DNA from 2 places in the Caballeronia jiangsuensis genome. Region 2 is predicted to be linked to the other one. Evidence: riboswitches for the same ligand, from Rfam matches in the RefSeq annotation. Region 2 holds a riboswitch; the other holds the start of a gene.
The links. Region 2 has a riboswitch for glycine ahead of PQR08_RS11370 (D-amino acid dehydrogenase). Riboswitches for the same ligand answer to the same signal wherever they lie in the genome.
Positions count from the first base shown of each region.

Region 1: another riboswitch for glycine. It lies ahead of gcvT (glycine cleavage system aminomethyltransferase GcvT); the one in region 2 lies ahead of PQR08_RS11370 (D-amino acid dehydrogenase).

Region 1 covers NZ_JAQQDB010000011.1:165,458-181,348, forward strand. The annotation lists gene PQR08_RS14150 (c-type cytochrome) at 1-20, shown strand, start outside; gene PQR08_RS14155 (UvrD-helicase domain-containing protein) at 105-2,192, opposite strand; gene PQR08_RS14160 (oxidoreductase) at 2,339-3,385, shown strand; gene PQR08_RS14165 (hypothetical protein) at 3,681-4,112, shown strand; gene PQR08_RS14170 (hypothetical protein) at 4,121-4,747, shown strand; gene PQR08_RS14175 (OmpA/MotB family protein) at 4,751-5,281, shown strand; gene PQR08_RS14180 (HNH endonuclease) at 5,439-6,302, shown strand; glycine riboswitch at 6,476-6,578, shown strand; glycine riboswitch at 6,589-6,718, shown strand; gene gcvT (glycine cleavage system aminomethyltransferase GcvT) at 6,836-7,960, shown strand; gene gcvH (glycine cleavage system protein GcvH) at 8,023-8,403, shown strand; gene gcvP (aminomethyl-transferring glycine dehydrogenase) at 8,458-11,388, shown strand; gene PQR08_RS14200 (alginate lyase family protein) at 11,572-12,618, shown strand; gene PQR08_RS14205 (L-serine ammonia-lyase) at 12,640-14,028, shown strand; gene PQR08_RS14210 (IS701 family transposase) at 14,345-15,478, shown strand; gene PQR08_RS14215 (hypothetical protein) at 15,739-15,891, shown strand, end outside.
Region 2 covers NZ_JAQQDB010000008.1:216,219-232,109, forward strand. The annotation lists gene PQR08_RS11315 (mannose-1-phosphate guanylyltransferase/mannose-6-phosphate isomerase) at 1-1,107, shown strand, start outside; gene PQR08_RS11320 (undecaprenyl-phosphate glucose phosphotransferase) at 1,143-2,519, shown strand; gene PQR08_RS11325 (class I SAM-dependent DNA methyltransferase) at 2,560-3,327, opposite strand; gene PQR08_RS11330 (GlxA family transcriptional regulator) at 3,842-4,831, shown strand; gene PQR08_RS11335 (AAA family ATPase) at 4,942-6,861, opposite strand; gene PQR08_RS11340 (DUF1328 family protein) at 7,376-7,537, shown strand; gene PQR08_RS11345 (hypothetical protein) at 7,598-7,777, opposite strand; gene PQR08_RS11350 (FAD-dependent oxidoreductase) at 7,793-9,499, opposite strand; gene PQR08_RS11355 (MFS transporter) at 9,522-10,868, opposite strand; gene PQR08_RS11360 (helix-turn-helix transcriptional regulator) at 11,012-11,830, opposite strand; gene PQR08_RS11365 (cation:proton antiporter) at 11,888-13,141, opposite strand; glycine riboswitch at 13,257-13,345, shown strand; glycine riboswitch at 13,348-13,452, shown strand; gene PQR08_RS11370 (D-amino acid dehydrogenase) at 13,518-14,792, shown strand; gene PQR08_RS11375 (VOC family protein) at 14,832-15,305, shown strand; gene PQR08_RS11380 (substrate-binding domain-containing protein) at 15,310-15,891, opposite strand, start outside.

The DNA.
Region 1 (15,891 bases), on a different contig from region 2:
TGGTGAACGCGGCGAAGTAACGTTCCCGCGTGCAATGAAAAAACCCTGCGTCGGTTCAAGCGGCGCAGGGTTTTTCATTTTGAAGCGCGAAGAAAGCGAAAGCATCAGGTCTTCTGCAACATCGCCTTGAGCATCGCCATCCGGTCTTTTGGCGACAACGGCTTCTCCTCGGCCGTCGGTGGCGGTGCGTCGTCGAGCAGCATCTCGGGGATGAAGCGCGACGGCTCGCACACCACGGTCTCACGCGCGCGCTTTCTCTTCTTGCACCAGTTCAGATGCAGACTGCGCTGCGCCCGCGTGATCGCGACATACATCAGCCGGCGTTCTTCCTCGATGCGCGAATCGTCGACGGGCGCGTCATCGTCCGAGCTGCCGCGATGCGGCATGATCCCTTCTTCCACGCCCACCAGAAACACGTGCGGATACTCCAGTCCCTTCGACGCATGCACCGTCGACAGCCGCACCGCATCCGGATCTTCTTCCTTGCCTTCGAGCATCGACATCAGCGCGACGGTCTGGATCAGGCCGAGCAGGTTCTTGCCTTCATCGGCGAAACCGTCGGCGGTGTCGTAGCCTGTCTGCTCCGCGCCCGGCGCGGCTTCCGGCTTCGTGCCCTTGCGCTTCAACCATTCGAGAAACTCGAGCACGTTCTGCCACTTCGACTGCGCCTGCCGCTCGTCGTAGGCATCGTAGAGATACGACTCGTAGTGGATGGCTTCCATCATGTCGTCGAGCACTTCGGTCGCCGGATCGCGCGCCGCGCGGTCCGACAGCCGGCGAATCCATTCGCAGAACGTGCGTAGCGGCTCGACCTGCCGCGCCGACAGACGCGCCTCGATGCCGCCCATGAACACCGCTTCGAACAGCGACACCTTCGCCGCGCCCGCGAACGCGCCGAGCGCTTCGAGCGTCGTGTTGCCGACGCCGCGCCGCGGAGTCGTGATCGCGCGGATGAACGCGGGATCGTCGTCGGGATTGGCGATCAGACGCAGATACGCGATGAGATCCTTGATCTCCGCCTTGTCGAAGAACGACTGCCCGCCCGACAGCACATAAGGAATGCGCTCGCGGCGCAACACCTGCTCGAAGATGCGCGCCTGAAAGTTGCCGCGATAAAGAATGGCGTAATCGCGAAACTGCGTGCGCCGCTCGAACTTGTGCGCCGACAGCCGGAACACCACGGACTCGGCCTCGTGCTCTTCGTCGTTGCAGCCGGTGACGGTGATCGTGTCGCCCATGCCGTGCTCGGACCACAGCTTCTTCTCGAACAGCTTCGGATTGTTCGCGACGACGTTGTTCGCCGCCGTCAAAATGCGCACCGTCGAGCGATAGTTTTGCTCCAGCTTGACGACGTGCAGCTTCGGAAAATCCTTGCCGAGCTGCGCGAGGTTTTCGAGCGTCGCGCCGCGCCAGCCGTAGATGGCCTGATCGTCGTCGCCGACGGCCGTGAACGCCGCGCGCGGGCCGGCGAGCTGCTTCAGCAATTCGTACTGACAGGCGTTGGTGTCCTGATATTCGTCGATCAGCAGATAACGCAGGCGGTTCTGCCACTTGTCGCGCACCTGCTCGTTCTCGGCGAAAAGTTGTGCGGGACGCAGGATCAGATCGTCGAAATCAAGCGCCTGATACGCGTGCAGCGTCGCCGCGTAGCTGCGAAAGACGATCGCCGCCTGATGCTCGTCCTCGTTGTTCGCGAGCACGGACGCCTGATCCGGCGACACCATCGCGTTCTTCCATAGCGAGATGATCGACTGGATCTTGCGGATCAAGCCTTTGTCGGTCGTGCCGAGCTGTTCCTGCACCATGCCGAAGCAGTCGTCCGAATCCATGATCGAGAACTGTGGCTTCAGTCCGACATGTTCCGCTTCCTGCCGCATGATCTGCACGCCGAGCGAGTGGAAGGTGCAGATCGTCAATTGATTGACGGGAATCTTGCGGCCTTCCTTGCCGGGCGTGGTGAGCGTCTTGCCTTCGAGCAGCTTCGCGGTGCGCTCGCGCATTTCGAGCGCGGCCTTGTTCGTGAAAGTGAGCGCGGCGATGTGCTTCGGCTCGAAGCCGCGTCCTTCGATCAGATGCGCGATCTTCTGCGTGATCACGCGTGTCTTGCCGCTGCCCGCGCCGGCGAGCACGAGACAGGGACCATCGAGATAGCGCACGGCTTCGCTTTGCGCGGCGTTCAGACCAGCGGACATCGTTTTGGGCTTCTGGAGTTCGGGCGCGCTTAGCTGAAAACCTGCGCGCGGAGGAGAGCGCGATGTTAACACGATAGCGGCGGCGCGGTTCCGGCCCCTGTTCGTGCCACAATATCCGATCGAATTCACGACAGGACGATGCCCGCATGAGCACAGCACTGAAAGTCGGCGTGATGGGCTACGGCCTCGCCGGCGCGACGTTTCACGCGCCCGTCATCGAGCACTGCGGACGGGCGGAAGTCACGGCCATCGCGACGAGCCAGGCCGAACGCGCGGCCGCGGATTATCCGAACGCGCAGATCGTCGCGGACTTCGATGCGCTGCTCGCCATCGACGGCCTCGAATGCGTCGTCGTGGCGACGCCGAACGACACACACTTCGATCTCGCGCACCGCGCGTTGTCGGCGGGCAAGCATGTGGTCGTCGACAAGCCGGTCACGCTTTCCGCACGCGATGCCCGCACGCTAGCCGATCTCGCGCAGCAGAAAGGGCTCGTGTTCGCGCCGTTCCACAATCGCCGCTGGGACGGCGATTTTATGACGGTGCGCGCGCTCGTCGAAAGCGGGCGGCTCGGGCGCGTCACGCATTACGAATCGCATTTCGACCGTTTTCGTCCGAAAGTGCCGCAGCGCTGGCGTGAGGAAGCGGAGCGCGGCGGCGGCCTGCTGTTTGATCTGGGGCCGCATCTGATCGATCAGGCGCTGACGCTCTTCGGCGCGCCGCAGACGGTGACGGGGTTCGTGAAGGCGCATCGCGATCACGCGCACGCGCCGGATTACGTGCATCTTGTGCTCGGTTACGAGGACAAGGAAGTGATCCTGCACGCAAGCGCGCTCGCGGCGCTGGAGCCGCCGCGTTTCGCGATCCACGGTACGCGCGGCAGCTATGTGAAGAACGGGCTCGATACGCAGGAAGATCAGTTGCGTTCCGGCATGCGGCCGGGCAATCCGGAGTTTGCGAAGAATCCGCCGGGCGTGCTGCGCGAAGTCGATGGCGATCACGATCTGCGTCATGAATTCGCCACGAAAGATGGCGCGTATGTCGAGTTTTATCGCGCGCTGGCGGCGTCGATTCAGGACGGCAAGCCTTTTCCGGTTTCGCCGCAGGACGCGGTCGATACGATGACGATTATCGAGCTGGCGATTCAGAGTGATAGGGAAGGGCGGAGTGTGCCGTTCCAGCGGAACGGCTAAATACCGGCTGACCATGGCAGCGGAGAAGACTAAGAACCTGTGCGCAGAGGAAATGACTGAAATCTCGCCCCTCTCGCGAATCCGTCGACATTTGATTGAGAAAAATCCTAAACGGCTGATTCTTTAGACCTGCCGATGATTTAAAGCTATTATGCTGGTCGCAAGGACTCAGTGTTCTCAAATAGCGGCTATCGTCTGGCACTCTTTGACGAATTTGCTCGAACACTTCGAATGAGCGATATTTAAACTGAATAGTTTTAACTCAACGATGCGATCTAAGATAGCACTTATCATCTTGGGCGTGACGGCAGCTTCGAATGCCCATGCCGGCAATTGGTATGTGGCTTTGTTTTCAGACAAGGTCACAATCGCCTTCATGTTGGCGATTATACTTCTGACCCTCTTCTTTGCCTGTATAAAATTCGACAATTTTGCGATTGCGTACGGCCCTGAGATATTAACAACGGTTGGCATTTCCGGCTGCTTCTTGGGCATCGCGATGGCTCTGCTGAAATTCGATCCGACGAATGTCTCGGATAGCGTGCCTCAATTGCTTGATGGAGTAAAAACCGCGTTTTGGGCGTCCGTCTGCGGTGTACTCGGTTCGTTGATTTTACGCGCTCGGCACTTTTTTCAGAAGAAGCCCATTCCCCAATCGGGCGATACGCCGAAATTGGCCACGATTGACAGATCAATGATCAATTTGGAGAAAATTTCAAGCACTTAAACGCAGCAGTGGAAAAGCTTGTCGTGTGGCAGCAGCAATATAAGGATGAGCTCGACGACTTACAAGTTCAGCAAAAAAGAGCAGCCGAAGAGTTGGGAGGCGTGGCGCGCTCGCTCGGGGTATTTGTTGACAAAGCTTCGAAATTCACCTCTACGGCGGACGCATTGGAAAGTACGTTGATCAGGCTTTCGTCGCAGCATAAAGCGATTGACGAGTCTCAGCGATCCCTAGCTGAAGTGTTGATACAAATGAAGGATGTCACGCCTCAGTTCGCTCAGACGATCGATGAAATGTCCGAAGCGATGAAACAGAGTGCTGCAAAAGTGCACTCTGTGGTTGCCGATATCCTGGATAATTTCGGCGTCCAATTTGCAGCTGCGTCGACGGAGATGAAGCAGCTGCTCAGCGAAACGCTACGCAAGTCTCAGACCGAACTCAACGATAGTCTCAGCCGCTCAACCGAAGCAATTCGACAAAGCGTTGTCGCGCTCGATAAAGCCCTGCACGAGGAATTATCGAAGAGCTTGCAATCATTAGGTCGGCAGCTTGGGTCACTGTCCGAAAAATTTGTTGCAGACTACACGCCTCTTACCGAGCGTCTGCAGGAACTCGTTCGCTTAGGCAGGGGTTCGTGAAGAATGAAAGAAGAGCGCGGCAACCAAACTTACTGGATTCCGATGGCCGATCTAATGACCGGCTTAATGATGGTATTTTTGCTTTTGACGGCGGCGTTCATGCTTCGAGTCGAGCGGACAACTACTTTGGTCGTAAAGGAATATGAGAAGACCAAGCGCGATATGGAGTTAGCCCTTCAAAGTGAATTCGCAAAAGATCTGAAGCAATGGAATGCCGAAATCTTGGGAGATATGACCATTCGATTCAAAGATCCCGCTGTTCTTTTTACCACGGGATCTGCAGAATTGCGACCTCAATTCAAAGTCGTATTGGCCAAATTTTTCCCTCGCTATCTCGCGCTGCTTACTTCAAGGCAGTATGTCGATGCGGTTAAGGAAGTTCGCATCGAAGGCCATACCAGTGCAGTATGGAGCGGAACCACTGATGAGACAATGGCCTACTTCAAAAATATGGAGCTTTCTCAAGCGCGCACGCGCAGCACGCTGGAATTTTTGTTATCGCTGTCGGCGAGCTCGTCGGAAAAAAATGGTTGATTCAGCATGTGACGGCAAACGGCTTGTCTTCATCGCGTCCGTTGTTATCCGCGGGAAAATTCGTTAATGCCCAACTCAACGATCAACGAGTTGAGTTTCGTATCGTAACGAATGCCAGCGAGAAAATGGATTCGATTGCTAAAGAGCTTCAGCCAAGATGAATCGAGAATTACCAGATTTTTTAAAGTGGGAGTCGTTCAATTCCCTTCGTGAACGCATGGAGGCGACACTCATCGGTCCGTTTGGCCCGAAGTGGCAAGCCGCTCGAATCAAGATTCCTTTGTTCGATCAACTCCAGAATGGTGGCGTAGATGTAGGAGCAGATCAATTTAGCGAACTACGCGATGGTACGCTGGAGTACAGTGGGTACCGAGTTTTGATCTATATTCGAGACATCTCCGTCATTAACGGAGAAGAGACGTTACCCCGCTATCATCTCGCATATTGTCGAACGCTCGAGAATATGAAAAGGGCGAATCGATTCGGAAGATACGTGGTATCAAATGCGGAAACCGGGATGTTTCATGTGAACATCATCAACGGGGATGGCTGTTCCACGCGTCGGGAGATGGTTCCATTGAAGGTGTGTCAGAACTGCCTTGACCGAATTGGCTGGAACGGCTTCAAAATAAACATGCGGCACGATGACAGACGTGAATCGGTGAACGGTTTCAAATTGTCTGATTTTTTCAAGCAATATCCTCGTGATCTGTTGAGCAAAGATTCGGCTCAACCAGCCGCAACAGCGCCCTTGAATACGTATCCCTTTGATTGGCAGCGGATCTCAGAAGAAATCAGGCGAAAGCGAAAATATAAGTGCGAGCGATGCAACCGTGAACTCGATCAGTCAGCTTCACGGTTCCTTCATGTTCACCATCGCAATGGACTTAAACATGACAATCGCGAGGAAAATCTTGAAGTTCTTTGTGTTCGTTGTCACGCGGAGGAACCGATGCACGGCCAAGTCAGGCGCTTGCCCGAGTATCAGGATTTCGATAGGGAATACGGCGATCGATACTGATGAGTCACGAGGTGGGCCTTTTTTTTCGGGCAAGTGGGCAAGTTAGCAGCGGGCCTCGTTGAGGTGCATTCACAGTCTCGGACCGAACAAGGTAGCAACAGTAACGCAGTTTTTAATGCAATCAGACGCGCCCGAATCCGTTTGACAACCCCAATTCGGTCGCGTAAATTCTGCCGCACGCGTCGGGAGAGCGCGTGGTTTCGTTCATGCAGCGAAGACCGCGCCGCCGAAGGGGCACACCCGCAAACTCTCAGGCAAATGGACCGACTGCGTCGAGGAATTCGTTTCCTCGCACTCTGGAGAGCGGCAGCGGCTTCAGCATGAAGCCAGTTGCCCACCGAAGGGGCGCGCGATGAACCATCAGTCACGCCGATGGTTCGCGCAATCTCTCAGGTACCGAGGACAGAGGGGTCACGCATCGCAACCGCTTCGCGGCATGCGCCTTGCGCGCTGCATCAGGCAGCACGAAGGCGCATCCGGCCAGGCGAAATGTGCGCTGCGTGGCCTTTTTTGTTTCGCGAACCGAGGCCCCGATGACCGAACTCCAACACACGCCCCTGCACGCCGCCCACCTCGCGCTCAACGCGCGCATGGTCGATTTCGGCGGCTGGGACATGCCCGTCAACTACGGTTCGCAGATCGACGAGCATCGCGCGGTGCGCACCGACGCCGGCATGTTCGACGTGTCGCATATGCGCGTCGTCGATTTCGAGGGCGACGCCGTCCGCGAATTCTTCAAGCACGCAATCGCCAATAACGTCGACAAGCTCACGACGCCGGGCAAGGCGCTCTACTCGTGCCTGCTCAACGACAACGGCGGCGTGATCGACGATCTGATCGTCTACTACTTCTCCGAAACGAATATCCGCGTCGTCGTGAACGCTGGCACGGCGGAGAAGGACATCGCCTGGTTCGGGCAGTTGAATGCCGAAGGCAAATTCAATCTTTCGATCACACCGCGCCGCGATCTCGCGATCATCGCCGTTCAAGGCCCGAACGCGCGCGAAAAGACCTGGCAAGTGCTGCCGGACACGCGCGCGCAAACCGAATCGATCAAGCCGTTCAACGCGGCCGTTTTCCCGTCGACGCAATATGGCGAGCTGATGCTTGCGCGCACCGGCTACACCGGCGAGGACGGTTTCGAGATCGTCGTTCCGGCGACGCAGGTCGAGGCGTTGTGGAACGCGCTCGCCGCCGCGGGCGTGAAGCCCGCAGGCCTCGGCGCGCGCGATACGCTGCGCCTCGAAGCCGGCATGAATCTGTACGGCCAGGACATGGACGAGAACGTCTCGCCGCTCGACGCCGGCCTCGCATGGACCGTCGATCTGAAAACGGAACGCGATTTCGTCGGCCGCAACGCGCTCGAAGCGAACGGCTCGAAGGCGAATTTCGTCGGGCTCGTGCTGATCAAGGAAAACGGCAAGGCGGGCGGCGTGCTGCGCGCGCATCAGAAAGTCGTCACGCAACACGGCGACGGCGAGATCACGAGCGGCACTTTTTCGCCTTCGATGCAGGAATCCATCGCGTTCGCGCGCGTGCCGACGGGCGTTGCCGTCGGGGACACGGTGCAGGTCGTCATCCGCGACAAGCAACTTCCGGCGCGCGTGGTAAAACTTCCGTTCGTGCGCAACGGCCGTGTGTTGGTCGAGCTTTCATAACGCCGTCGCGCCCGTTCCCTCCGATCAAGCAACTCACGAAAGAACCACGCAAGGAGCATCCAATGAGCATCCCGGCCGATCTGAAATACACCGAATCGCACGAATGGGTCCGCACCGAATCCGATGGCACGCTAACCATCGGCATCACCGATCACGCGCAGGAAGCGCTCGGTGACATCGTGTTCGTCGAACTGCCCGCGGCGGGCAAGACCGTTACGGCCGGCGATGCGATCGCCGTCATCGAATCGGTGAAGGCGGCATCCGACATTTACGCGCCGGTTTCGGGCGAGATCGTCGAATCGAACGACGCGCTCACCTCGGCGCCCGATCAGGTGAACGGCGCGCCGTACGAAAGCTGGCTCTTCAAGATCAAGCCGGCGGGCGACGCCGGTCTGGACAAGCTGCTCGACGCCGAAGGCTACGGCAAGTCGATCGGCGAATAACTCATCTCAATGACGATTGCGGCTCGACGGAGAGCCGCAATCGCAGGACAAAACATGAAGCTCGAACACCCGGATCGCCTGATGAACCGCACCTCCCTGTCACTCGCCGCGCTCGAATGCCATGACGCATTCGCCGAGCGGCACATCGGCCCCGATGACGCGGACCAGCGCGCAATGCTCGACGCGCTCGGTTTCGCGTCGCGCGCGGCCTTCATCGACGCGGTGATTCCTGAATCGATCCGCCGCAAGGAAACGCTGCCGCTCGGCGCGTTCACGCAGCCGAAGAGCGAGGCGGAAGCGCTCGCGTCGCTGCGCAAGCTGGCGGACGAGAATCTGGTGTTTCGAACCTGGATCGGACAGGGTTACTACGGCACGCACACGCCGGCGGTGATCCTGCGCAACGTGCTCGAAAATCCGGCGTGGTACACGGCTTACACGCCGTATCAGCCGGAGATTTCGCAAGGCCGTCTCGAAGCGCTGCTCAATTTCCAGCAGATGGTGATGGACCTGACGGGCCTCGCGATGGCGAACGCCTCGCTGCTCGACGAAGCCACCGCCGCAGCCGAAGCGATGACGCTTCTGCAACGCGTCGGCAAGCCGAAATCGAACGTGTTCTACGTCGCCGACGACGTGCTGCCGCAGACCATCGAAGTGGTGCAGACGCGCGCGAAGCCCGCGGGCATCGAAGTGAAGGTCGGTCCGGCCGCGGATGCCGCGAGCGCGAACGCGTTCGGCGTGCTGCTGCAATATCCCGGCGCGAATGGCGATGTGCGCGACTATCGCGCGCTCGCGGAAGCAATCCACGCGGCGGGCGGCCATGTCGTCGCGGCGGCGGATCTGCTCGCGCTGACGCTCATCACGCCGCCCGGCGAATGGGGCGCGGATGTCGCGATCGGCAATACGCAGCGTTTCGGCGTGCCGGTCGGCTTCGGCGGCCCGCACGCTGCTTACATGGCCGTGCGCGACGAATTCAAGCGCCAGATGCCGGGGCGTCTCGTCGGCGTGACCGTCGATGCGCAGGGCAACTCCGCGCTGCGCCTCGCGCTGCAAACGCGCGAACAGCATATTCGCCGCGAGAAGGCGACGTCGAACGTCTGCACGGCGCAGGCGCTGCTCGCGATCATGGCCAGCATGTATGCCGTCTATCACGGCCCGCGCGGCCTGAAGACAATCGCGTCGCGCGTGAACCGCGTGGCGTCCATCTTCGCGGCGGGCGTGAAGAAGCTCGGCTACACGATCGCCAACGACACGTTCTTCGACACGATCACGATCGACAGCGGCGCGAGCACGACCGCGCTGCATCAGGCTGCTTACGCCGCGCATGTCAATCTGCGCCACGTGAGCGCGACGCAAGTCGGCGTATCGGTCGATGAAACCACCACGCGCGACGACCTGCTCAAGCTCTTCGCGCTGTTCGCCGAAGTCGCGGGCAAGACCGAAACGTTCGATATCGACGCGCTCGATCAGGCCGCCGCCGATTCGCTGCCTGCCGAACTGCATCGCACGAGCGATTACCTCACGCATCCGGTCTTCAACCGCCATCACTCCGAACACGAAATGCTGCGCTATCTGCGCAGCCTCGCGGACAAGGATCTCGCGCTCGACCGCACGATGATCCCGCTCGGTTCCTGCACGATGAAGCTCAACGCGACCTCGGAAATGCTGCCCGTCACGTGGCCCGAGTTCGCGCAGATTCACCCGTTCGCGCCGGCGGAGCAGACGCTCGGCTATCGCACGATGATCGATCAGCTCGAACAGATGCTGGTCGCATGCACGGGTTACGCGGCTGTCTCGCTGCAGCCGAACGCCGGCTCGCAAGGCGAATATGCGGGCCTGCTGATCATCCACGCGTATCACGAATCGCGCGGCGAGGGGCATCGTAACGTGTGCCTGATTCCGGCGTCCGCGCACGGCACGAATCCGGCGTCGGCGCAGATGGCGGGCATGCAGGTCGTCGTCGTGGCGTGCGATGCGAACGGCAATGTCGATATCGAAGATCTGAAGGCGAAGGCCGGGAAGCATTCCGCGAATCTCGCGGCGATCATGATCACGTATCCGTCGACGCACGGCGTGTTCGAGCGCAATGTTCGCGAGATTTGCGACATCGTGCATTCGCACGGCGGCCAGGTGTATGTCGATGGCGCGAACATGAACGCGATGGTCGGCCTGTGCGCGCCGGGCCAGTTCGGCGGCGACGTGTCGCACCTGAACCTGCACAAGACGTTCTGCATTCCGCACGGCGGTGGCGGGCCGGGCGTCGGTCCGGTCGCGGTCGGTGCGCATCTGGCGAAGTTCCTGCCGAATCAGGCATCGACCGGATACAAGCGCGATGACGCGGGCATCGGCGCGGTGTCGTCGGCCCCTTACGGCTCGGCCGCGATCCTGCCGATCTCGTGGATGTACATCGCGATGATGGGCGCGAAAGGGCTCACCGCCGCGACCGAAAGCGCGATTCTCGCCGCGAACTATGTCGCGAAGCGGCTCGCGCCGCACTATCCGGTGCTGTACAGCGGCGCGGGCGGACTCGTCGCGCACGAATGCATTCTCGATGTACGGCCGATCAAGGAATCGAGCGGCATCTCGGTGGAAGACGTGGCGAAGCGTCTGATCGACTACGGCTTCCACGCGCCGACGATGAGCTTCCCCGTGCCCGGCACGCTGATGGTCGAGCCGACGGAATCGGAATCAAAGGAAGAGCTCGACCGCTTCATCGACGCGATGATCGCAATCCGCGAGGAAATTCGCGCGGTGGAAGAAGGCCGCGCCGATCGCGAAGACAACGTGCTGAAGAACGCGCCGCACACGGCGGCGGTCGTCACTGCGGACGACTGGACGCACAAGTACACGCGCGAGGCGGCGGCGTATCCGGTGAAGTCGCTGGTGGCGCGCAAGTACTGGTCGCCGGTGGGTCGCGCGGACAACGCGTATGGCGATCGCAATCTGATGTGCTCGTGCGTGCCGGTATCGGAATACGCGGACGAGTAAGGTTTCGCGCAGAACCTGAGAGAAAGCGCCGCCCGAAAGCGTAAAGCATTGTCGGGCGGTTTTGCGGCGCGTTCCAGAACAGCTAACATCTCACCCCGGACCAAAAAGCCAAACCAGGGAGTTCACATGGCGTTCAAGGTGCGAGAGGTGAAAGGGACGATCCGCGCGCGCAGGGTGCGAGCGATGCTGGGGGCGATGCTCATCGTCGCGTCGTCCGCGCAGGCCGCGATGAATTTCTGCGCCGCGCCCGCGATGCAGACGAGCGAGCGCACCAATGCCGATCCCGGCGTGAAGGCGCTGGTGAAGATGGTGCAATCGCACGTGAACGATCAGCCGAAGGCACGCGCGAAGCTGCACACCGAAGGCACGCTGCCGCACGAAGGCATTTACGACGAGAGCGTCGAAGCGGAGAAAGACCTCGGTCTGATGCGCGACGCCGCACTCGCGTGGCGCGCGACGGGTGACGAGCGCTATCTGCGGCTCGTCGACCGCTTCCTGCTCGCATGGACGACGACCTATCAGCCGAGCTTCAATCCGATCGACGAAACGAATTTCGAATCGCTGATCCTCGCATACGACCTCACGGCAAGCGCGTTGCCGGTCAGGACGCGCAACACGGCGAACGCGTTCATCACGAAAATGGTGACCGGCTACATCGCCGATATGGACAAGCAGCCCCGGCCGCTCACGGGCAATTACCGGAACAACTGGCAGAGCCATCGCGTGAAGCTGGTGGCGATGGGCGCGTTCACGATCGACGACCGCAAGCTCATCAACGCGGCGCAGCGGCTGTTCGTCGAGCATATCGGCGACAACATCGCGCCGGATGGATCGACGGTCGATTTCGCCGAACGCGATGCGCTCCGCTACGTGACATACGATCTTCAGCCGCTCGTGACGGCGGCGCTCGCCGCGCGGCGGCACAACCGCAACTGGCTGCCGGAACGCGCGCAGTCGGGCGCGACGCTCGCCGAAGCGCTCAACTGGCTCACGCCTTACGCGCTCGGCACGAAGACGCACGATGAATTCGTGAAGTCGTCCGTGCCGTTCGACGCCAAGCGTCGCGAGGCGGGCTTGCCGGGATTTTCGGGTCAATGGGACCCGAAGAACTCGGCGGAACTCTTTCATCTGGCGGCGCGGCTTGACGGCCGCTACGCGCCGGTCGCGCTGCGGCTCGCGCCGACACCGCCCGCGTGGCTCGCGGTGTGTCTGCCGCTGCCGGCGCGCTAACTCTTACAGGCAGGAGCAGTCATGGCAGTCAGCGTTTTCGACCTCTTCAAGATCGGCATCGGACCTTCGAGCTCGCACACCGTGGGACCGATGCGCGCCGCGTTGATGTTCGCGCAAGGGCTCGAGCGCGACGAGCTGCTGGAATCGACCGCATCCGTGAAATGCGAGCTGTACGGCTCGCTCGGCGCGACGGGCAAGGGCCACGGCACGGACCGCGGCGTGATGCTCGGCCTGATGGGCGACGCGCCCGATACCGTCGATGCATCGGGCATCGTTCCCCGGCTCGAAACCGTGCGTACGTCGAAGACGCTCGCGCTCTTGGACAAGCGCAAGATTCCGTTCACGATCAAGGAGAACATCGCGTTCTATCGGCAGGCGCTGCCGGAGCATCCGAATGGCATGAAGCTCTACGCGTTCGATGTGAACGGCGCGTTGCTGCGCGAAGCGACGTATCTATCGGTTGGCGGCGGTTTCGTCGTGACGGCGGGCGCGGCGAACACGGCGGTGCTGACGGCGCACGAACACTTGCCGTATCCGTTTCACACCGGCGACGAGTTGATGAAGATGTGTGCGGAATCGGGCAAATCGATCGCGCAATTGATGTGGGAAAACGAGCGCGTGTGGCGCAGCGAAGACGAGATTCGCGCCGGGCTTCTGCGCATCTGGGACGTGATGCAGGATTGCGTCGCGCGGGGATGCGGCATCGGCAATCCGGCGGCGGAAGGACACTTGCCGGGGCCGTTTCAGGTGAAGCGACGCGCGCCGCAGTTGTACAGGGCGCTCACGGGCAAGCCGGAGCAGGCGCTGCGCGACCCGCTTTCGATGATCGACTGGATCAATCTCTACGCGATCGCGGTGAATGAAGAGAACGCGATCGGCGGGCGCGTCGTCACGGCGCCGACCAATGGCGCGGCGGGGATCATTCCGGCGGTGCTGCACTACTACGACCGGTTCGTGCCGGGATCGAACACGCAGGGCGTCGTCGATTTTCTGCTGACGGCGGCCGCGATCGGCATTCTGTACAAGATGAATGCGTCCATCTCCGGCGCGGAAGTCGGATGTCAGGGAGAAGTCGGTGTCGCCTGTTCGATGGCGGCGGGTGCGTTGGCTGCGGTGCTCGGTGGAACGCCGGCGCAGGTGGAAAACGCGGCCGAGATCGGGATGGAGCATAACCTCGGGCTGACTTGCGATCCGGTCGGCGGGATGGTGCAGATTCCGTGCATCGAGCGCAATGCGATGGGTTCCGTGAAAGCCGTCAACGCCGCGCGTATGGCGATGCGCGGCGACGGGTCTCACTATGTTTCGCTCGATTCGGTCATCAAGACGATGAGGGAGACTGGCGCGGATATGAAGACCAAATATAAGGAAACGTCGCGCGGCGGGTTGGCGGTGAATATTGTGGAGTGTTGAGGAATCCATGCCTTCGAGCAGGCGTCACCTCGACGACTGAAACATTCGTTGGATGGCGCTCGAAGCGCGGAATGAAGCAGTTAGCATCGGTAGAACAAGAACGACTCTACCGATCGCGATCTTGAACCCATGCGCTCGGTAGAAATACCTGAGAGCATCGCATTGGAACCGAAGGAACTTGCTGCGCACAGAAACATGCGCAAGACGTTGAGCGGCGCATTGCCATTCAAGCCAATGAACAAGACGAAGTGGCCTAACACTACAGCCGTAGTTATTTTTCCTATACTAAGTTAGTACTACTACTTTGCATAGGATCATGAAAGAGATTGCTAAAGCATGGGAACGTGAACTGGATGAATTGCATGAGAGATTGGCTGGCCTGTTCAGGCGCGCTGAACCGAGACAGCGTTCGCGAGCCTATCTAAAAGGTTTGCTTGGTACGGTCGAACGCAAGAACGGCTGGCAGCTTGCCGAATGGATCGGCGATGCCACACCCGATGGTGTGCAGCACCTTCTCGAGAGAGCACAGTGGGATGCCGACAAGGCGCGCGACGTACTGCGCGAATACGTCGTTGAGCAACTCGGCGAGCGTGAGGCGGTGCTGATTGTGGATGAGACGGGATTCCTCAAGAAGGGTGAACACTCTGCCGGCGTGCAACGCCAATACAGTGGTACAGCAGGTCGCATCGAGAATAGCCAGATCGGTGTGTTTCTCTGCTATGCGGGCAATGGAGCGAGCGCATTTATTGACCGCGAGCTGTATATGCCCCAGTCATGGATCGACGATCGTCCTCGCTGCAAGGTTGCGGGCGTCCCGGACACGATGGGATTTGCAACCAAGCCGCAGCTCGCGCGCCAGATGCTTGAACGGGCGCTCGATGCGGGAGTACCTTGCGGCTGGGTCACCGGCGATGAGGTGTATGGCGGTGACCGTCCTTTGCGGCTGTGGCTCGAATCGCGCGCGCAGCCATTCGTGCTGGCGGTGAAGAAGAGCGAACCACTATGGTGGCAAGGCCCGACCACTATGCGCGCCGACAAGATTGCACAAGCCTTGCCACCGCAGGCTTGGCGCCGCCTCTCGGCCGGAATCGGCGCAAAAGGCGCGCGCCTATATGACTGGGCACTTACGCCGTTGTGGCGCCTGCAGTTGAGCGCCGAGGAGCGTCGCTTTGGTCATTATCTGCTGGTGCGCCGCAGTCTTGACGAAAATCGCGAGCACGCGTATTTCGTCGTCTACGCGCCCCGCAGCAAGGTCACCCGTCGGACTCTGGTCAACGTCGCTGGCAGGCGATGGGAGATCGAAGTCGGCTTTGAGGCCGCCAAGGGTGAATGCGGCCTCGACCAATATGAGGTGCGTCGCTGGCAGGGCTGGTACCGCCACGTCACTCTGGCGTTGTTGGCCCACGCGGTACTTGCTGGCCTGAGGGCGCAGGCTAAAAAAAACAGCTGAAGGTTCACTGCCATTCAGCATCCAGGAGATCCGCCGGCTATTGTGTCGCCTGATATGGCGAACGCTGCACTCCGTCGAGCACGTGATGTCGTGGTCAATATGGCGGCGCCGACATCAGTACCGAGCCCAGCAGTGTCATTATCGACGACGCGGCGGTGTGCTCCCGGCGTATCTACGGCTGTAGTACTAAGCCGTTCAACAGAATGGCGCGGCCACGCGTTCATGCTACTGAGCTCACTCGCGTCTCCGACGATCACTCCGTGCTTTTCATGTGGCGCGATGGAGACGAGCCCGAAGATCGCTCATTCTATGGGCATCTGGTCTGCGTGTTGCCGCGCGGCGATCTGTACCCGCTGCTCGAATTTCACTATCACCCGAGTCACAAGGGCTTGCATTGCAAAATGCCTTGTCAG
Region 2 (15,891 bases):
GTGGCGATGCCGTCGGATCATTCCATTTCGGACATCCCTGCTTTGCATGGCGCAATCGCCATCGCCGCGGATCATGCGGAACGCGGCATGATCGTGACCTTGGGCATTCCGCCGACACGGCCCGACACCGGCTTCGGTTATATACGCCTGGGTGAAGCGCTCGATAACGGTGCGCATCTTATCGACCGCTTCGTCGAAAAGCCGGCGGCCGAACTCGCCGCGCAATACGTGGCCGCGCAAAGTTATTGGTGGAACAGTGGTATCTTCGTCGTTCGGGCGAGCGTGTGGCTCGATGCGCTTCATCACCTCAATGGCGAGATGCACGCGACATGCATCGCCGCGCTCAAGGACGGCAAGGTGGACGGCCGCTTCATTCGTCCGTGTCCGGATCAGTTCGGGCGCGTTCCTTCCGACTCGATCGATTACGCGGTGATGGAGCATATCGGCGACTCCATCTCGCCTTGCAAGGGCGTAGTCGTGCCGCTGACGGCGGGGTGGTCGGATCTCGGCTCGTGGGACGCGGTGTGGGAAGCGATGGAGAAGGACGGACTCGGTAACGTATCGAGCGGACGTGTGGTCTTCGAAGGCGCGACTTCGAGCTATGCGCGATCCGAGGGTGGCCGTCTGGTCGCGTGCGTCGGGACGGCCAACGTCGTCGTAATCGATACCGATGATGCCGTGCTCGTCGCGGACCGTTCGCATGCGCAGGATATCAAGCGCCTCGTCGCGCGCATCCGCGAGCAGCATGCGCCCGAGGCGGAAATGCACCGCAAGGTGCGTCGTCCCTGGGGCTTTTACGATTCGATTGAACGCGGCGAGCGTTTTCAGGTCAAGCATATCGTGGTGGCGCCGGGCGCGCGGCTCTCGCTGCAGATGCATCATCATCGTGCAGAGCATTGGGTCGTCGTTCGCGGCACGGCGCTCGTCACGCGAGGCGATGACCAGTTTCTGCTCTCGGAAAACGAATCGACGTATATTCCGCTTGGCGTGCGGCATCGTCTGGAAAACCCGGGCAAGGTGCAGCTCGAAATCATCGAAGTTCAATCGGGCTCTTATCTCGGCGAAGACGACATCGTGCGTCTGGACGATTGCTACGGCCGCATCTGATCTTATCGACAGCGCTCTCGAAACCGAGGTATGACATGCGCGATTTTCAGGGATTGCTGGCGCGGCTTTTCGATGTCGTCATGGTGGTCGGTGGCGCCACCGTAGCATCGCGAATCCGGTTCGACAGTATTGCCGAGCCGGGCTACTACATGCCTTTCGTTGCCTTTGCAGCGGCGTTTTCGCTCGTGCTGTTCCCGGGTTTCGGCGTGTACGAGTCGTGGCGCGGGCGCAGCAAGCTCGTGCTGGCGAGTCATGTTTCGCTCGCGTGGCTCGTCGTGCAGGCATGCGTACTCGTTCTGATGTTCTCGTTGCATCGAATCGACGATGTCTCCCGGCTCTGGTTTGCATACTGGACCGCGATGTCGGGTGCGCTGATGATCATGGGACGTCTTGCCACGCATGCGGTGCTTGCGCGCATGCGTCACGCCGGAATGAACTTTCATCGGGTGGCTGTCGTCGGTTGTGGGCGGCATTGCGAATCGATCATGAGAAGAATCGAGCGCGCGAGCCATTCGGGTTTTCGCACGATCGCCGTATTCAACGCATCCGCCGAATTGCCGATAACTTCGAGCGTGCCCGTATTCGACGATTTCGATGCGTTCGTCAGGCATGTCCGCGAGGAGCGGGTGGACGAAGTGTGGCTTGCGCTGCCGCTATCGCAAGATCGAACCATCCTGCGCTTCGTAAATGAATTCCGCGACGATCTCGTCAATGTGCGGTTCATTCCCGACGTGCGCAGTCTCGCGCTCTTCGAAAGCGGCGTGACGGACTTGCTGGGGGTGGCCGCGATCAATCTCATGGCTTCTCCGATTTCGCAGAGAGCATTGCTGCAGAAAGACGTTTTCGATCGGCTATTCGCGCTCGCGGCGCTCGTCGCAATTGCACCGCTTTTGATCGTCATCGCCATTGCGGTCAAGGTGAGTTCGCCAGGGCCCGTATTTTTCAGGCAGCGCCGCAAGGGCGCGGATGGACGGGAGTTCACCATCTACAAGTTCCGCTCGATGCGCCTGCATGCCCAGAAGGCCGGCGTCCTCCGGCAAGCTACGCGTAACGATCCGCGAGTGACGCGCGTCGGCGCCTTCCTGCGTCGCACGAGCCTCGACGAACTGCCGCAATTCTTCAATGTATTGCGTGGGGATATGTCCGTCGTGGGACCGCGTCCGCATGCGCTCGAACATGACGATCTGTATCAGAAAGTCGTGCAAGGTTATATCCATCGATATCGGATAAAGCCGGGAATCACCGGCTGGGCGCAGGTCAATGGCTTTCGTGGGGAGACGGACCGGATAGAGAAAATGGAAGCGCGCGTGGCGCATGATTTGTACTATCTGGGGAACTGGTCTTTCTCACTGGATATGCGCATCATCGCCGCGACGGTGTTCAAGGGGCTGCGCAGTATCAACGCTTATTGATCCGGTCGTATCGCGCGGGCATGCATGCGACACGCGCGTATCATCTTTTTCTCGCGACGAACGTCGCTGACAGATCCGCGGCGCCGAGTTCGCCGCCCATCCATCTCACGCTATCGAGTACTTCGAAGCCACTGAGATCCAGCATGAGCTCGACTTCGGGCCTGAACATATAGCGCATGACGTGTGTCTCGAGAACTGTCTCGACGCTTTGCGTTTTCCAGTCCGTCATGAGAATCGTGTATTTGACAGCTACCGTATTATCGTGCGGACGCATCATCGGCTCGGCGATTCGTATCAGCCCTGTATCTTCGCTGCATGCGCGCTTGATACGCACTTTTGGCGGATCGGCAAGCACCGCCGGGCCGTACCAGCAATCGAACAGGAACAGCCCGGAGCGCGGCAGATGCGTAGCCGCCGTGTGGCACATGGCCATGAAGTCGGCGTTGGTCGTCTGATAGCTCGCGACATGGAACAGCGAGACGACGGCGTCATAGAGTTCGTCCGTTCGGACGGTGCGTGCATCGCCTTGCTGGAACTTCAGCCGCCTGGCGACCGAGCCCGGCAGTGTGATGCGCCTTGCATCCGCGCGGGCGAGCATGTCCGCACTGGTGTCGATGCCGGCCACGCTGAATCCTGTCGTTGCCAGTTCCGCCGCGTGGCGGCCGGTTCGACAACCGAGGTCCATCAGATTGCCGCCGACTATTCCATATCGTCCTAGAAGGTTGGCCACGAACTCGGCTTCTGCCTTGTAGTTTTTCTCATGATAGAAAAGATCATAGTATTGCGAGTAGCGCTGACTGAAGCTCATGAGAGGCGGCTCCGAAACGAAAACAAGTCCTCGAGATGTACTCATTCACGACAGAGGGTAGCCACCGCGCGGTTCACGGCTGTACGCGTGACGGAATTCGGCAAGGTGTTGGCCGGGTAGCCGATAGCTTTTGGAAAGCGCCGTTTTCGACGTGGACAAACCAATACATCGAACTGCAATTCGAATGAGATAACTTTCATTCGGACTGAATCTTTCGATCCCGGGAAATAGAAAAAGAAAACGTTTGCGCTTTCCCTCGTTGCGCCATTCGAAGGGCATGCGTTTCGTAAGCTTGCAAATAGATTGGTAGTCCGAATGCTATCGCTGATTACGCGAAGAAACGTGGGCGAAGTCGAAGGCCGTGGGCGCTTGTCGGATCGATGCGGCATTCTCGGCCAAGATCATGCTCTTGCCCGCCACGGCGGAAAGGATGTACCGAATAGAAGACTAACCTGCCGGAATCATACGCAAACTACCCCATATATCTGCAACCGAAACATAGGGAGCTAACGCCATGTCTCACGTTACGGCCTTCGGCGATGCAGAGATCAGCAGTCTTTATCACTCATCTGAAGAGAGAGTGACAAAGCTCATAGGAATTTTGCTTTACGACGGATTCTCTCTTCTCGGTGCAGGAACGCTCGCCGAGGCACTTCATATCGCCAACGAAACGCAGTCGTCCGGCCTGAGCAATGGCGTGACTTATAGCGTTCGTCTGGTCTCCGCGCGCGGCGGCGCGGTAGCCTGTTCGTCGTCGGTATGCGTATGGACGGAGCGATTGGGCGGCCAGCGGTTTCAGGGCTTCGATGCGCTGTATGTCGCGGGCGGATCCGGCGTGACGCGTGCGGCCGCGGATGAAAGCCTCATCGATTCATTGAGGATCGCCTGTTCTCAAAGCGGCGTGGTCAGTTCGCTCGGCAATGGCGACGTGATGCTTGCGGCCGCGGGTATTTCACGGCGCGACTGGGCGTCGGTAGGCCGTGGCGTATGGCATACCGGGACGTCGAAGAGTGCGGCCTCGACAGAACGCAACGACGCGCTGATCAACTCGCTCGCGCTCGTGAAGCGCGATCTCGGCTACGACATCGCGACCGCGGTGGCTGACCGTCTCTCTTCGTCGAGCGATCAGCATCTGCCGATCATGCTGAGCACGATCGGCACGACCACGCTGGCCGAAAAGGCGCAGGAATCCGCACGCTGGCTCGAACGCAATTGCGGACGTCCCATCTCGGTCGGCGATGCGGCCCGCACCGTCGCGATGAGTGAGCGCAACTTCCTGCGTCTGTTCAAACGTGAGATGGGGCTCACGCCGTCGCAATATCTTCTGCGTGCGCGCCTCGATCTGAGTTGTGAACTGCTTGTCAAAAGCGATTTGCCGATCGACAAGATCGCGCGCAGGACGGGATTGACCAATGGAGAGAGATTTTCGAAGGTATTCAGAAAGCAGTTTCTGATGTCGCCGACGGAATACCGGTCGAAGCGGAAAAACGGCGATGCGTTGTGATTGCCGTCGGCATCGAGGATGAAAAACAGCTGCTCGAAACCGAACGCGGTTTCGAGCCAGCGGAACGCGGCCTTCGCGTCCCGATACGTCTCCCGCGATAGCAGAAGGCCTCAGGCGGCAAGCACTTCGTTGACCGCCGCTTGCGCATTCTCCACTGCCGCCGCGTGCTCGCGAATCAGCCGATACACGGTCTCGCCCGGCACGGTCTCCGATTCGAGCAACTGATCGGCGATCGCACGCAACACCGGCTCGTTCGCCTGCAGTAGCGCGAAGCATTCATCGCTCAGATCGTGCAGCAACGCGTTCGCGTGTCCGATCGAATTCTTCAGTTGCAAGCCCGCATACTGCTGCGGCAGGGCGGCAAGACTGAACAGATTGCCGTCCTCGTTGAAGCCGAATTTCGACACCATGTCGAGGCTGATACGCGACGCTTCCTGAAGATCCGACGCCGCGCCGCTCGATGCTTCGTCGAACATCAGCAGTTCCGCATTGCGCCCGCCGAGCAGCACCTGAATCTCGTTGCGCAGTTCGGTCTCGCGATACAGATGCTTGTCCTGCATCTTCGTGATGAGCGCTACGCCCAACGCGCCGCCGCGCGGCAGGATCGTCACTTCTTCGAGCACGCCCGTGTCGAGCAGCGCCGCGACGAGTCCGTGACCCGCTTCATGCACCGCGATGCGCGTGCGTTCGTCGTCGGACAAGGCGCGCTCCGCGCCGTTGACATCCCCGATACGCGCGATCTTGATCGCTTCGAGGAAATGCTTCGCGGACACTTCACGTTCGCCCGCCTTGCGCGCGACGAGGCCCGCCTGATTGACGATCATCGAAAGCGTCGCCGGCGACAGACCCGTAGTAAGACGTGCGAGCTGATCGAAGTCGATATCTTCGTTTTTCTTCTTCAGATTGGCCGCATAGAAACGCAGGATCTCGGCGCGATCATCGAGACTCGGCAGACGCACCTGCACCGTGCGGTCGAAACGGCCAGGGCGCCGCATTGCTTCGTCGAGATTGTCCGGATGATTCGTAGCAGCGACGATGATCACGCCTTCGTTCGATGCGAAGCCGTCCATCTCCGCGAGCAGTTGATTGATGATGCGGTTGCTCTCCGCTTCGACGGGGCCGCCGCCGGTATCGGTGCGCTTGCCGAGGCCATCGGCTTCATCGATGAAGATCACGGTCGGCGCGTTCTTGCGCGCGAGTTCGAACAGATGCTTCACCTTCTGGATGCCGACGCCGTAATACTTCGCGCTGAAATAGCTGCCCGTGATCGCGATGAAGTTCGCGCCGCATTCGCCCGCGAGCGCTTGCGCGAGGCGCGTCTTGCCGACGCCTGGGCCACCCGTCATCAGAATGCCGCACGGTGCGCGCACGCCCATGCCGGTAAATTGTGCGGGCTCGGTCAACCACGCGCGCACATCCGTGAGCGCGGCTTTCGCTTCGCCCGCGCCGATGACGTCGTCGAAACGCAGCGTCGGCGACTCGCCGAGCAACTGCGCGCCGCCCCGCATCTCGCGACGCATGAACCAGAGAATGCCGCCGAGCATCAAGAGCGGCAGCAGAAGGCTCAGGATGTCGCGCGAACGATCGAACATTTCGCTCCAGCGCGCCACGCCCGTTCGCACGTCGGCGTCGGGCAGCCAGACGAGTTGATAAGGCGAGCTCGCGCCGGGCTTCATATCGCCGAGCAGCAGCGCATTGGAGAACGCGCCGTTATGGTCGGCGACGTAGTACTTCTCGCCCTTCATCGTGGACACGAGAATCGCATCCGGACTTACGCCGATCGTCGCGACGTTTCTGTCGCGGATATCGGTCAGCATTTCCGATGCGTCCTTTTCCCGATGCGTCCACGCCGATGCGTCATGGCGCATCTGATTGGCGACACCTGCGAGCGCGGTGGACTGCGATTGCGCGGCACGCAACTCATGGCGCCAATGCAGGAAGCCCACGCCCGCCACGAGCGTGGCTGCGATCACACCATACGCGATATATCGGCCAACACGTGACCGCAGCGAATTCCTTGCCGGTTTCATCAATTCTTTCCCAGTGGGACCGCGAGGGCGGCGCCCGTCAATCTATCGTCGGAAGAAATGGCATCCGAACGTGTCTCTGTTCGTGCTCCGGTGGTGGGATGCCCGCGCGATGTCTTGATCCTCAAGATGGCGAAGCGATCGACCTTGAACCGCAGATCGTCAACCATGCGAGCATGGCCCTTTTATCGGGAAGTGCTCCGCTGGAATGGTGCCCAAAATGCATGACCATTCGATAACGCGGAACAGCGCGCGAACGAGCGTCAAACACGTCGTTTCAGCTTTCACGTCCCTTTTTTTAATTAACGGCAGGTGACGAGTCTTCTTGACGACCGTGTAAAAAGCGGATGATCCGCGCTCGCGGCGTGATGCAGGTTTGATGGCGTATGCAGGACGGAGCAAGGATATCACGGGAAAAAGCTATGCTCCATCCGGTAAGGAATACTGCTTGCTTAAGCTAGTCCACTGTCCGCGACATGGGGCGCGCGGCGGATCTGAACCGGAGGGACATAACATCATGTTGTATTACGCGTTGGTCTTTTTCATTATCGCGATCATCGCCGCCGCCCTCGGGTTCGGCGGCATCGCGGCAGGCGCAGCGAGCATCGCGAAGATTCTATTCTTCATATTCCTCGTCATCTTCCTCGTGACGCTGGTGATGGGCCTCATGCGACGTTGACGGCCGTCTGGTACGAGCGTCGTGTCGAGGCTGGTCGGCACGACGCTCTTTCTTCGCGAATCAATCTGCGATCCCGTCGCTCGCTTCTACGATCAACTTGAGCGACGCGTCCGGATCGTTCATCTCGCCGATCGCAAGCAAGGCAAAGCGCGCGAGAAAAAGCGATGCCTTCGCTTCGCCGAGTTGCGTCATCGTTTTGCACAGGCGCGTGTAGACGGCGTCGAGTTCTGCATCGTTCATGATCTTCTCCCTCGTTCAATCGGTTGATGCGGACAGCGCGCGTGCGATCGCCGCTTCGATGTCGTCTGGTTGCGCATCGCGCCAGCGGCCGAGCACGTGGCCATCGGGCCGCAGCAAATACACAGTGCCGGGCCGCGCGTCGTAACGCTCGAAGATGCGGCCCGTGTGATCCCATGCGTGCACGCCCTGCGCTCGCGGATGAAGATGCGCGCTCAACGGCACCGCCCTGAACGGCAATCCGCTCGCGCGCAACGCGTGCGCGAGCGTCGCGAATGCGGCGGGCAAAGCGCCATCATCTGTAAAGCACAGCGCGGTAAAGCTCGGGCCGGCGAGATCGGTCAGATGCGCTTCGCGTCCATGCCCGGCCTCCACGATCGTCACCGGATACTCCGCCAGCACCGCGCCGGGAACGGGCCCCGATGCGAACACATCGCGATCGGCGATGTTCAGTGGCGAGGTCGCATATGTGATCGCCGAGGTCTGCCGCGGATTGATCAGCGAGCGCACTTCGGGATGCCTAGCCGCGAGACTCAGCACCGCCGTGCGCATCAGATCGAATGCGAACGAAGGCGGCGCCATGAACTCCGTGCTCTTCGTGCCGTAGCTCAGATTCTCGTGCGTGGCGGCGACGCGCTCGTCCGAATAGCTGTCGAGCAGCGTATCGGACGCGAGTCCCTTCACGACGAGCGCGAGCTTCCACGCGATGTTGTCGGCATCGTCGATACCGGAGTTCGCGCCGCGCACGCCGAAGATCGGCACGAGATGCGCAGCGTCGCCCGCGAACATCACGCGCCGATGGCGATAGCGTTCCAGCGTCAGCGCATTGGCCTTGTAGATCGTGATCCAGATCGGCGACCATGCGCCCGTTTCGCCCATCATGTCGAGCAGGCTTTGCAGGCGCGGGATGACGTTATCGGGCTTCACGGCTTCGTCGGCATCTTCGCCGTCGCGTAGTTGATAGTCGATGCGCCATACGTTGTCGGGCTGTTTGTGCACGAGCACGGTCGAGCCCGGATTCGACGATGGATCGAAGTACGCGAGCCGCTCCGTCGGCCGCTCGCTTTCGAGTTCGATATCGACGATCACATAACGGCCTTCATAACTCGTGCCCTTGAGTTGAAGACCGAGCGCTTCGCGTATCGTGCTGCGGCCGCCGTCGCTCGCGACGACCCACTCGGTTTCCAGCGCGTAATCGCCATCGGGTGTCGTGAGTTGCAGCGTCGCGCCATCGTCGCGCGCGTCGATCGATTTCACGCGTGTCTGCCAGCGAATATCGATGAGCTCGGCGCGCTTCTCGGCGGCATCGAGCAGAAACTGTTCGATGTGATATTGCGCGAGGTTGACCATCGGCGGCAGCTTCTGGTTTTCGTCCTGCGGCATCGTGAAATGCAGCACTTCCGTGTCGCGATAGAAGCTTCGGCCACCCGTCCACGGCAGGCCGGTTTTCAGAAAACCGTCGAGCGCGCCCAGGCGTTCGATGATCTCCAGGCTGCGCCGCGAGATGCAGATCGCGCGGCTGCCGTGACACACGGAATCGTCCGCTTCGATCAGCACCGAGCGCACGCCATGATTCGCGAGGCCGAGCGCGACCGCGAGCCCGACCGGGCCGCCGCCGACGATCGTCACGTCATGACGTTTCACATCGACGCCTTTTTCCAGCGCCGGAACGCGCGCCGCATACTTTTTCGCCGTGAACGGATACGGCTTGAATGGCTTGTTCATCCAGTGCTCCTTGCGTGATTCCTTAGACGGCTTGTGCTTTGTTTTGCGTGATCGGCAACATCGTCACGACGAGCGCGCCGAGCGCGAGCAATATCGCCGAATAGATCAGCCCCGACGTGAAGCTGTGCGTCGCGTCCTTCAGCCAGCCGACGATCAGCGGATTGAGCGCCGAACTGATGTTGCCGGTCGCATTGATCACCGCGATGCCGATGGCGCGCGCTTTGAAGCTCAATGCGTGATCGGGCGTGGTCCAGAAGATCGACATCGCCGTATACGAGCCCGCCGACGCGAGGCACACGCCGAGCATGCGCAACGCTGGGTTCGTCGAACATGCGGTGCAGAGCCAGCCCGCGGCGGAGAAGAGCATCGGCAGCATCAGGTGCCATTTGCGCTCCTGCTTGCGATCCGAGCGGCGGCCCCAGACGATCATCGCGACGATCGTGCAGATCTGCGGAATCGCCGCGAGCAGGCCGATCGTGCGGTTGCTCGCATCGGCGCTGAAGCTCTTGACGATGAGCGGCGTCCATACGGCGACCATCGCGAGGGTGTTCACGAGGCAGAAGTACGCGATCGCGAACTTCACCACGGTCGGCGAAAGCAGTTCCGCGACGATGCCCGCGCCTCGTGCATGCTGCGTCGGCGTGTTCGCGTCGCCGGAATGTTCCGATGCGAGCGTGGCGGCGAGCGCGCGTTTTTCGTCGGCATCGAGCCAGCGCGCGGTGGCGGGACTGTCGTCGAGATAGCGATACACGACGAGGCCGAGCAGCGCCGACGGCAAGCCTTCCAGCAGAAAGAGCCATTGCCAGCCCTTCAGGCCGAGCGTGCCGTCGAGCCCGAGAATGAAGCCGGAAAGCGCCGAGCCGACCGCCGCGGTCACGGGCATCGCGATCATGAAAAGCGCATTGGCGCGCGCACGGTATGCGCCGGGAAACCAGTACGTGAGGTAGAGCAGGATGCCGGGCAGAAAACCCGCCTCCGTGACGCCGACCAGCACGCGCAATACATAGAGCGACGTGGGGCTCGTCGCGAACATCGTGGCCGTCGAAGCGAGGCCCCACGCGATCATGATCGTGCCGATCCAGCGGCGTGCGCCGATGCGCGCGAGCACGATGTTGCTCGGAATGCCGAACGCGATGTAGGCGACATAGAAGAGCGTCGTCGCGAGCCCGAATTGCGTGCTCGTGAGGCCGAGGTCCTTCATCATCGTCAGGCCCGCGAAGCCGATGTTGATGCGGTCCAGAAACGAGAAGAAGAACAGCACGAAGAGGAACCACAGCAGATGCCGCGAGACTTTCGCGATCACCGGTTGTTCGTGCGTGCGGGGTATGGGCGTCGCGTTCAATGCGCCGCTTGCGCGGGTGGATTCCATGCTGTCGTCTCCGGTCGTGTCGCTCTGTCGGACATCTGATGCGTCGGAGTATGAAGCGCGGGATCGGGCCGCCTGTCCTCAATTTGGGTACAGCGCGAGGCCGTCAGCGGATCGGGGAAAACACGGATACGTTCGAAGAGTTGTCAGACCTTGCCCGGCCCGATGCACAGCGCGAACAGTTGCCGCTGGCTCGAAATGCCGAGCCTGCGGTACGCGCGCTTCTGATACGTGACGACGCTCGTCGCCTTGATGCCCATCGCATCGCCGATTTCCTGCGCGGTGCGGCCTTCGAGCACGCCGGTCAGCACGTCGAGTTCGCGCTTGGAGAGTTCGGGGCACAGGCCGCGCACGCGCGCGAGCATGAGATGCGAGATCGGCATGTCGCGCTGCCCGCAGATCGCGTAATGATGCTTCGCCGCGTGCGCGATGAGCGGCGCCATCGCTTCGATCAACGCGATCTCGCGCGGGTGGTAATTGCCGAAGCGCGTGTCGCGATACAGGTTCACGGAGAGCCACAGATCCGCGCCCGGCTGCACGAGCAGCGACACGCGGTCCGATACGTTCGGCTGGTGATAGCACGCCGCGCGATACGCCTCGTTGGCGATATCCTCGCTCGTCTGCCGATGCAGCACGAGCATGGAGCCGGGCTTCTCGTTGCGCGCCGAGGAAACGATCTTCTGATTGCCGTCGAGCGCGTAGAAATGGCGCGCGTAAGTGTCGGCGACATCGCGCAGGAAACGTCCGCCGCGATGATCCGCCACCGACACCGTGCGCGGCCGGTTGCCGAATTCATACGCGAAGATCGTGCATTGCGAAATCGCGGCGACGTCGCCGAGCAGCTTCAGCACTTCGGCGGCGAGCGCGTTGGAATCCTCGCTGCCGATCGACGATACAAGCTCCGTCGCGCGGCTGAGATCCAGCTGCCCGTTCGAGGAGACGCGGTCGAGTCGCCAGGAGCGCATGATGGGCTAGACGAGATACGTGTGGATCCCGCTATTCTAAGCCCGCGCTTTCATCAGCTAACGCGCGATGGCCGAGCGCAGCGCCGCATCGCGGCGCACGATCCAGTTGAAGAGCGGCGTGGCCATCAGCGTGCTGAGCACGGCCATCAGCACGAGGATCGAAAACAGTCCGGGCAGGATCACGCCCGCCGCAAGGCCGATGTTGATGATGATGAGCTCCATCAGCCCGCGCGCGTTCATCAGCGCGCCGATGGCCATCGCGTCGCCGGAAGGCTCGCCGTTCGCGCGCGCGGCCGCCCAGCATGCGATGCCCTTGCCGCCGAACGACGCCAGCAGAATCGCCACGGCCGCGAGCATGATGGCCGGGTCCATCAGCATGTCGAGCCGCGTGTTGAGGCCCGAGTAGGTGAAGAACATCGGCAGCAGAAACACGACGACGAAGGGCTGCAGCATGTCGCGCAGCTTTTCCGTCAGCGGGCCGCGCGGCAGCGCGACGCCGAGCAGAAAGCCGCCAAAGACTGCATGAATGCCGATGGCGTCCATCGCGAATGCGCAGAGCGAGAACAGCGCCAGCACGGTGGCGAGCACGCTCGTGGGCAACGGCGCGTGCGGATTCAATCCGGCCGCGAGCCGGCGCAGCAACTTGCCGCCGGCGAAGATCATGAAGAGCGCGAAAGCCGCGCCGCCGCCGATCGCCGCATACGCGCCCATCCACGAGCCGCCGAAGCTCGCGAGCACGATCGCGAGGATGCACCACGCGGCGGCGTCGTCGAATGCGCCTGCGGTGAGCGCGAGCGTGCCGAGCGACGTGCCGGTCAGCCCGCGTTCGTGGATGATGCGCGCGAGCATCGGAAACGCGGTGATCGCGATCGCCGCGCCGAGAAAGAGCGACGCCTCGTAAAGCCGCACCTTCTCCGCGAAGAGACCGGGGATCGTGTGCAGCCACGGCGTCAGCGCGAACGCGAGCGCGAACGGCGCGACGATGCCCGCGATCGACACGCTCATCGCGCTTTTAGCGCGGGCGCGGAAATGGTCCGCGCGAAACTCCGTGCCGACGAGAAACATGTAGAGCCCGACGCCGAGCTGCGCGGCGACGTAGAGCATGCCCATCGTCGCCTTGGGAAAGAGCGCCTGCTGCCAGTGCGGCAGCAGCATCCCGAAGAGCGAAGGGCCGAGCAGCACGCCCGCGATCATCTCGCCGACTACTTGCGGCTGACCGACGCGCTGCGCGAGCCTGCCGACGAGCTGGCTCGCGAGCACGATCACCGCGGCCTGGGCGAAAAAATAGACGGACAACTGGGAAGACGGCATCTTTTGAGCAGCGAATAACGGACGACGGGAGTCTGAGGGCGAGGGCGGCGATCTGTCAACGTGCTGACGGGGGCTTGCCATGCGCATTTCGTACCGGTATTGTGCAAGCGTTCGACAAAGCGTCACGGAAGAGTTCGTCCTCGCGACGACGCCGACGGAGCAACCGCCCCGGAAACTCTCAGGCAAAAGGACCGTGCGCGCTGGAACATCTGGAGAGCGGCGCCTTTGCGCGCCCACCGAAGGGGAGCCCCGGTTGCCGACGTGAACGTCGGGTGGCACGCGGGCGAAACTCTCAGGTACATGGACAGATGGGGCATCGGTGCCGGCTGCGGCATGTGGCCAAGGCCGGCGATGCTCAATCAATCTGGATCATGTCATGTCACGAATCGCCATCATCGGCGCCGGGATCACCGGCGTCACGACCGCTTACGCCCTTGCGCAGCGCGGTTTTCACGTCACCGTCATCGAACGTCATCGCTATGCGGCGATGGAAACGTCCTTCGCCAATGGCGGGCAACTGTCGGCGAGCAATGCCGAAGTGTGGAACAGCCGCGCCACCGTGCTGAAAGGCCTGAAGTGGATGTTCACGCGCGACGCGCCTCTCCTCATGAATCCGCGGCCGGGCTGGCACAAGTACAGCTGGATGGGCGAGTTCCTGCGGCAGATTCCGAACTATCGTGCGAATACGGCCGAGACCGTGCGTCTTGCGATCGCGGCGCGCGAGCATCTGTTTCGCATCGCGCGGGACGAGAAAATCGACTTCGATCTCGAACGGCGCGGCATCCTGCATTTCTACGCGAGCCGCAAGGAGTTCGACGCCGCATCCAAAGTGAACGAGATCCTGACCGGCGCGGGCCTCGACCGTCACGCGGTGACGCCGGAAGAGATCGCATCGATCGAGCCGACCCTGCGCGGTGCGTTTCATGGCGGCTTCTTCACGCCGTCCGATTCCACCGGCGACATCCACAAGTTCACGCGCGGACTCGCGGATGCATGCGCACGGCACGGCGTCGAGTTCCGCTACGACACGTCGGTGACATCGATCGACGAACAGGCGGGGCGGCTCGCGCTGAGCGTCGAGCACGCGGGCGAGACGCAGGCGCTCCAGTTCGACGGCATCGTGATCTGCGCGGGCGTCGGCAGCCGTGCGTTCGCATCGATGGCGGGCGATCATCTCAACGTCTATCCGGTCAAGGGCTATTCGATCACCGTCTGCCTCGACGACGCGCGCAGCCGCGATCACGCGCCGTGGGTCAGCCTGCTCGACGACCGCGCGAAAATCGTCACGAGCCGGCTCGGCGCGGACCGTTTCCGCGTGGCGGGCACGGCGGAGCTGAACGGCTTCAATCGCGATATCCGCGCGGATCGCATCGCGCCGCTCGTCGAATGGACGCGGCGTCATTTCCCCGATGTATCGACCGCACGCGTGATTCCGTGGAGCGGCCTGCGCCCGATGTTGCCGAGCATGCTGCCGAAGGTCGGGCAGGGCAAGCGTCCGGGCGTGTTCTACAACACCGGGCACGGGCATCTCGGCTGGACGTTGTCGGCCGCGACGGCTGAGATCGTCGCGGAAACGGTGTCGCAGCGCCTGCCTTCGAAGCGCGTGCATGTCGGCGCATCGTCGCAGGTGAGGGTGAATACGCCGGCGTGATATCGTCGGCGCACTGTTCACTGTCCGAAGGAGCGCGCAATGGCCGAACTCGTCAATTGCCTGTGGTTCGACGGTAATGCCCGTGAAGCGGCGGAGTTTTACGCCGCCACCTTTCCCGATAGCCGCGTCGGCGCGGGCCATGCGTCCGCGAAGCCGGGCGTGGGGCAGGGGCCGGAGCTGACCGTCGAGTTCACCGTCCTCGGCCAGCGCTTCCTCGGACTGAACGGCGGCCCCAACTTCAAGCCGAACGAAGCGGTGAGCTTCATGGTGCATACCGCCAACGCGGAAGAGACCGATCGCTACTGGAACGCGATCGTCGGCAATGGCGGCGAGGAAAGTCGGTGCGGCTGGTGCAAGGATCGCTGGGGTTTTTCATGGCAGATCACGCCGAAGCGGATGCTCGAGATTTTCAGCGGCCCCGATCGCGAAGCCGCGAGACGCGCGATGGACGCGATGATGACGATGAAGAAGATCGACATCGCCGCGATCGAGCGCGCGGCGGCGGGCGGCTAAAGGCTCAGCGATCGAATTCCTTCGTCTGATCGGCTTCCTCGAACATCTTGCCGAAGCCCGTCGGCACGAGCACGACGGAGCGATCGGCGGGATCGTAGTGATCGGCGAGTGCGAACGCTTCCGAGATGATCGTCTGCACGTCCTGACGCAGCATCGTCACGTCGAAGGACAAATGCGCGGCGAACGGGTCCCAGTCGAAGCAGCCGACGACCGCCGATTTCCACGCATCGGGCGATAACGTCGATGTGAACTGCACGAGACCTTCGAAGGCGGTGATCGAGTTCATCAGCAAGCCCGATGGCAACCGGCCGAGCTTCTCGTGGCGGACCGCGAGCGCGCGTCTCGCGGACGCGGCGTTGTAGCCGCAGCATTCGACGGCATCGGACGCGGGCGCGATGCGCCGTGCTTCGAACGCATCGCGAAAGCCCGCGATGCGCGTCTCGGTCGCGTATTCGCCTGCCACGCCGCCGAGCAGAATCAGTTCGTCCGGAGATTCGCCGCGCGCGATGAGCTTGTCGATCAGCACATCGGTGATCGCGCGCGCGCCGCTGCGATTGTCCGACACGACCGAAGGCGCGCCGTCGCC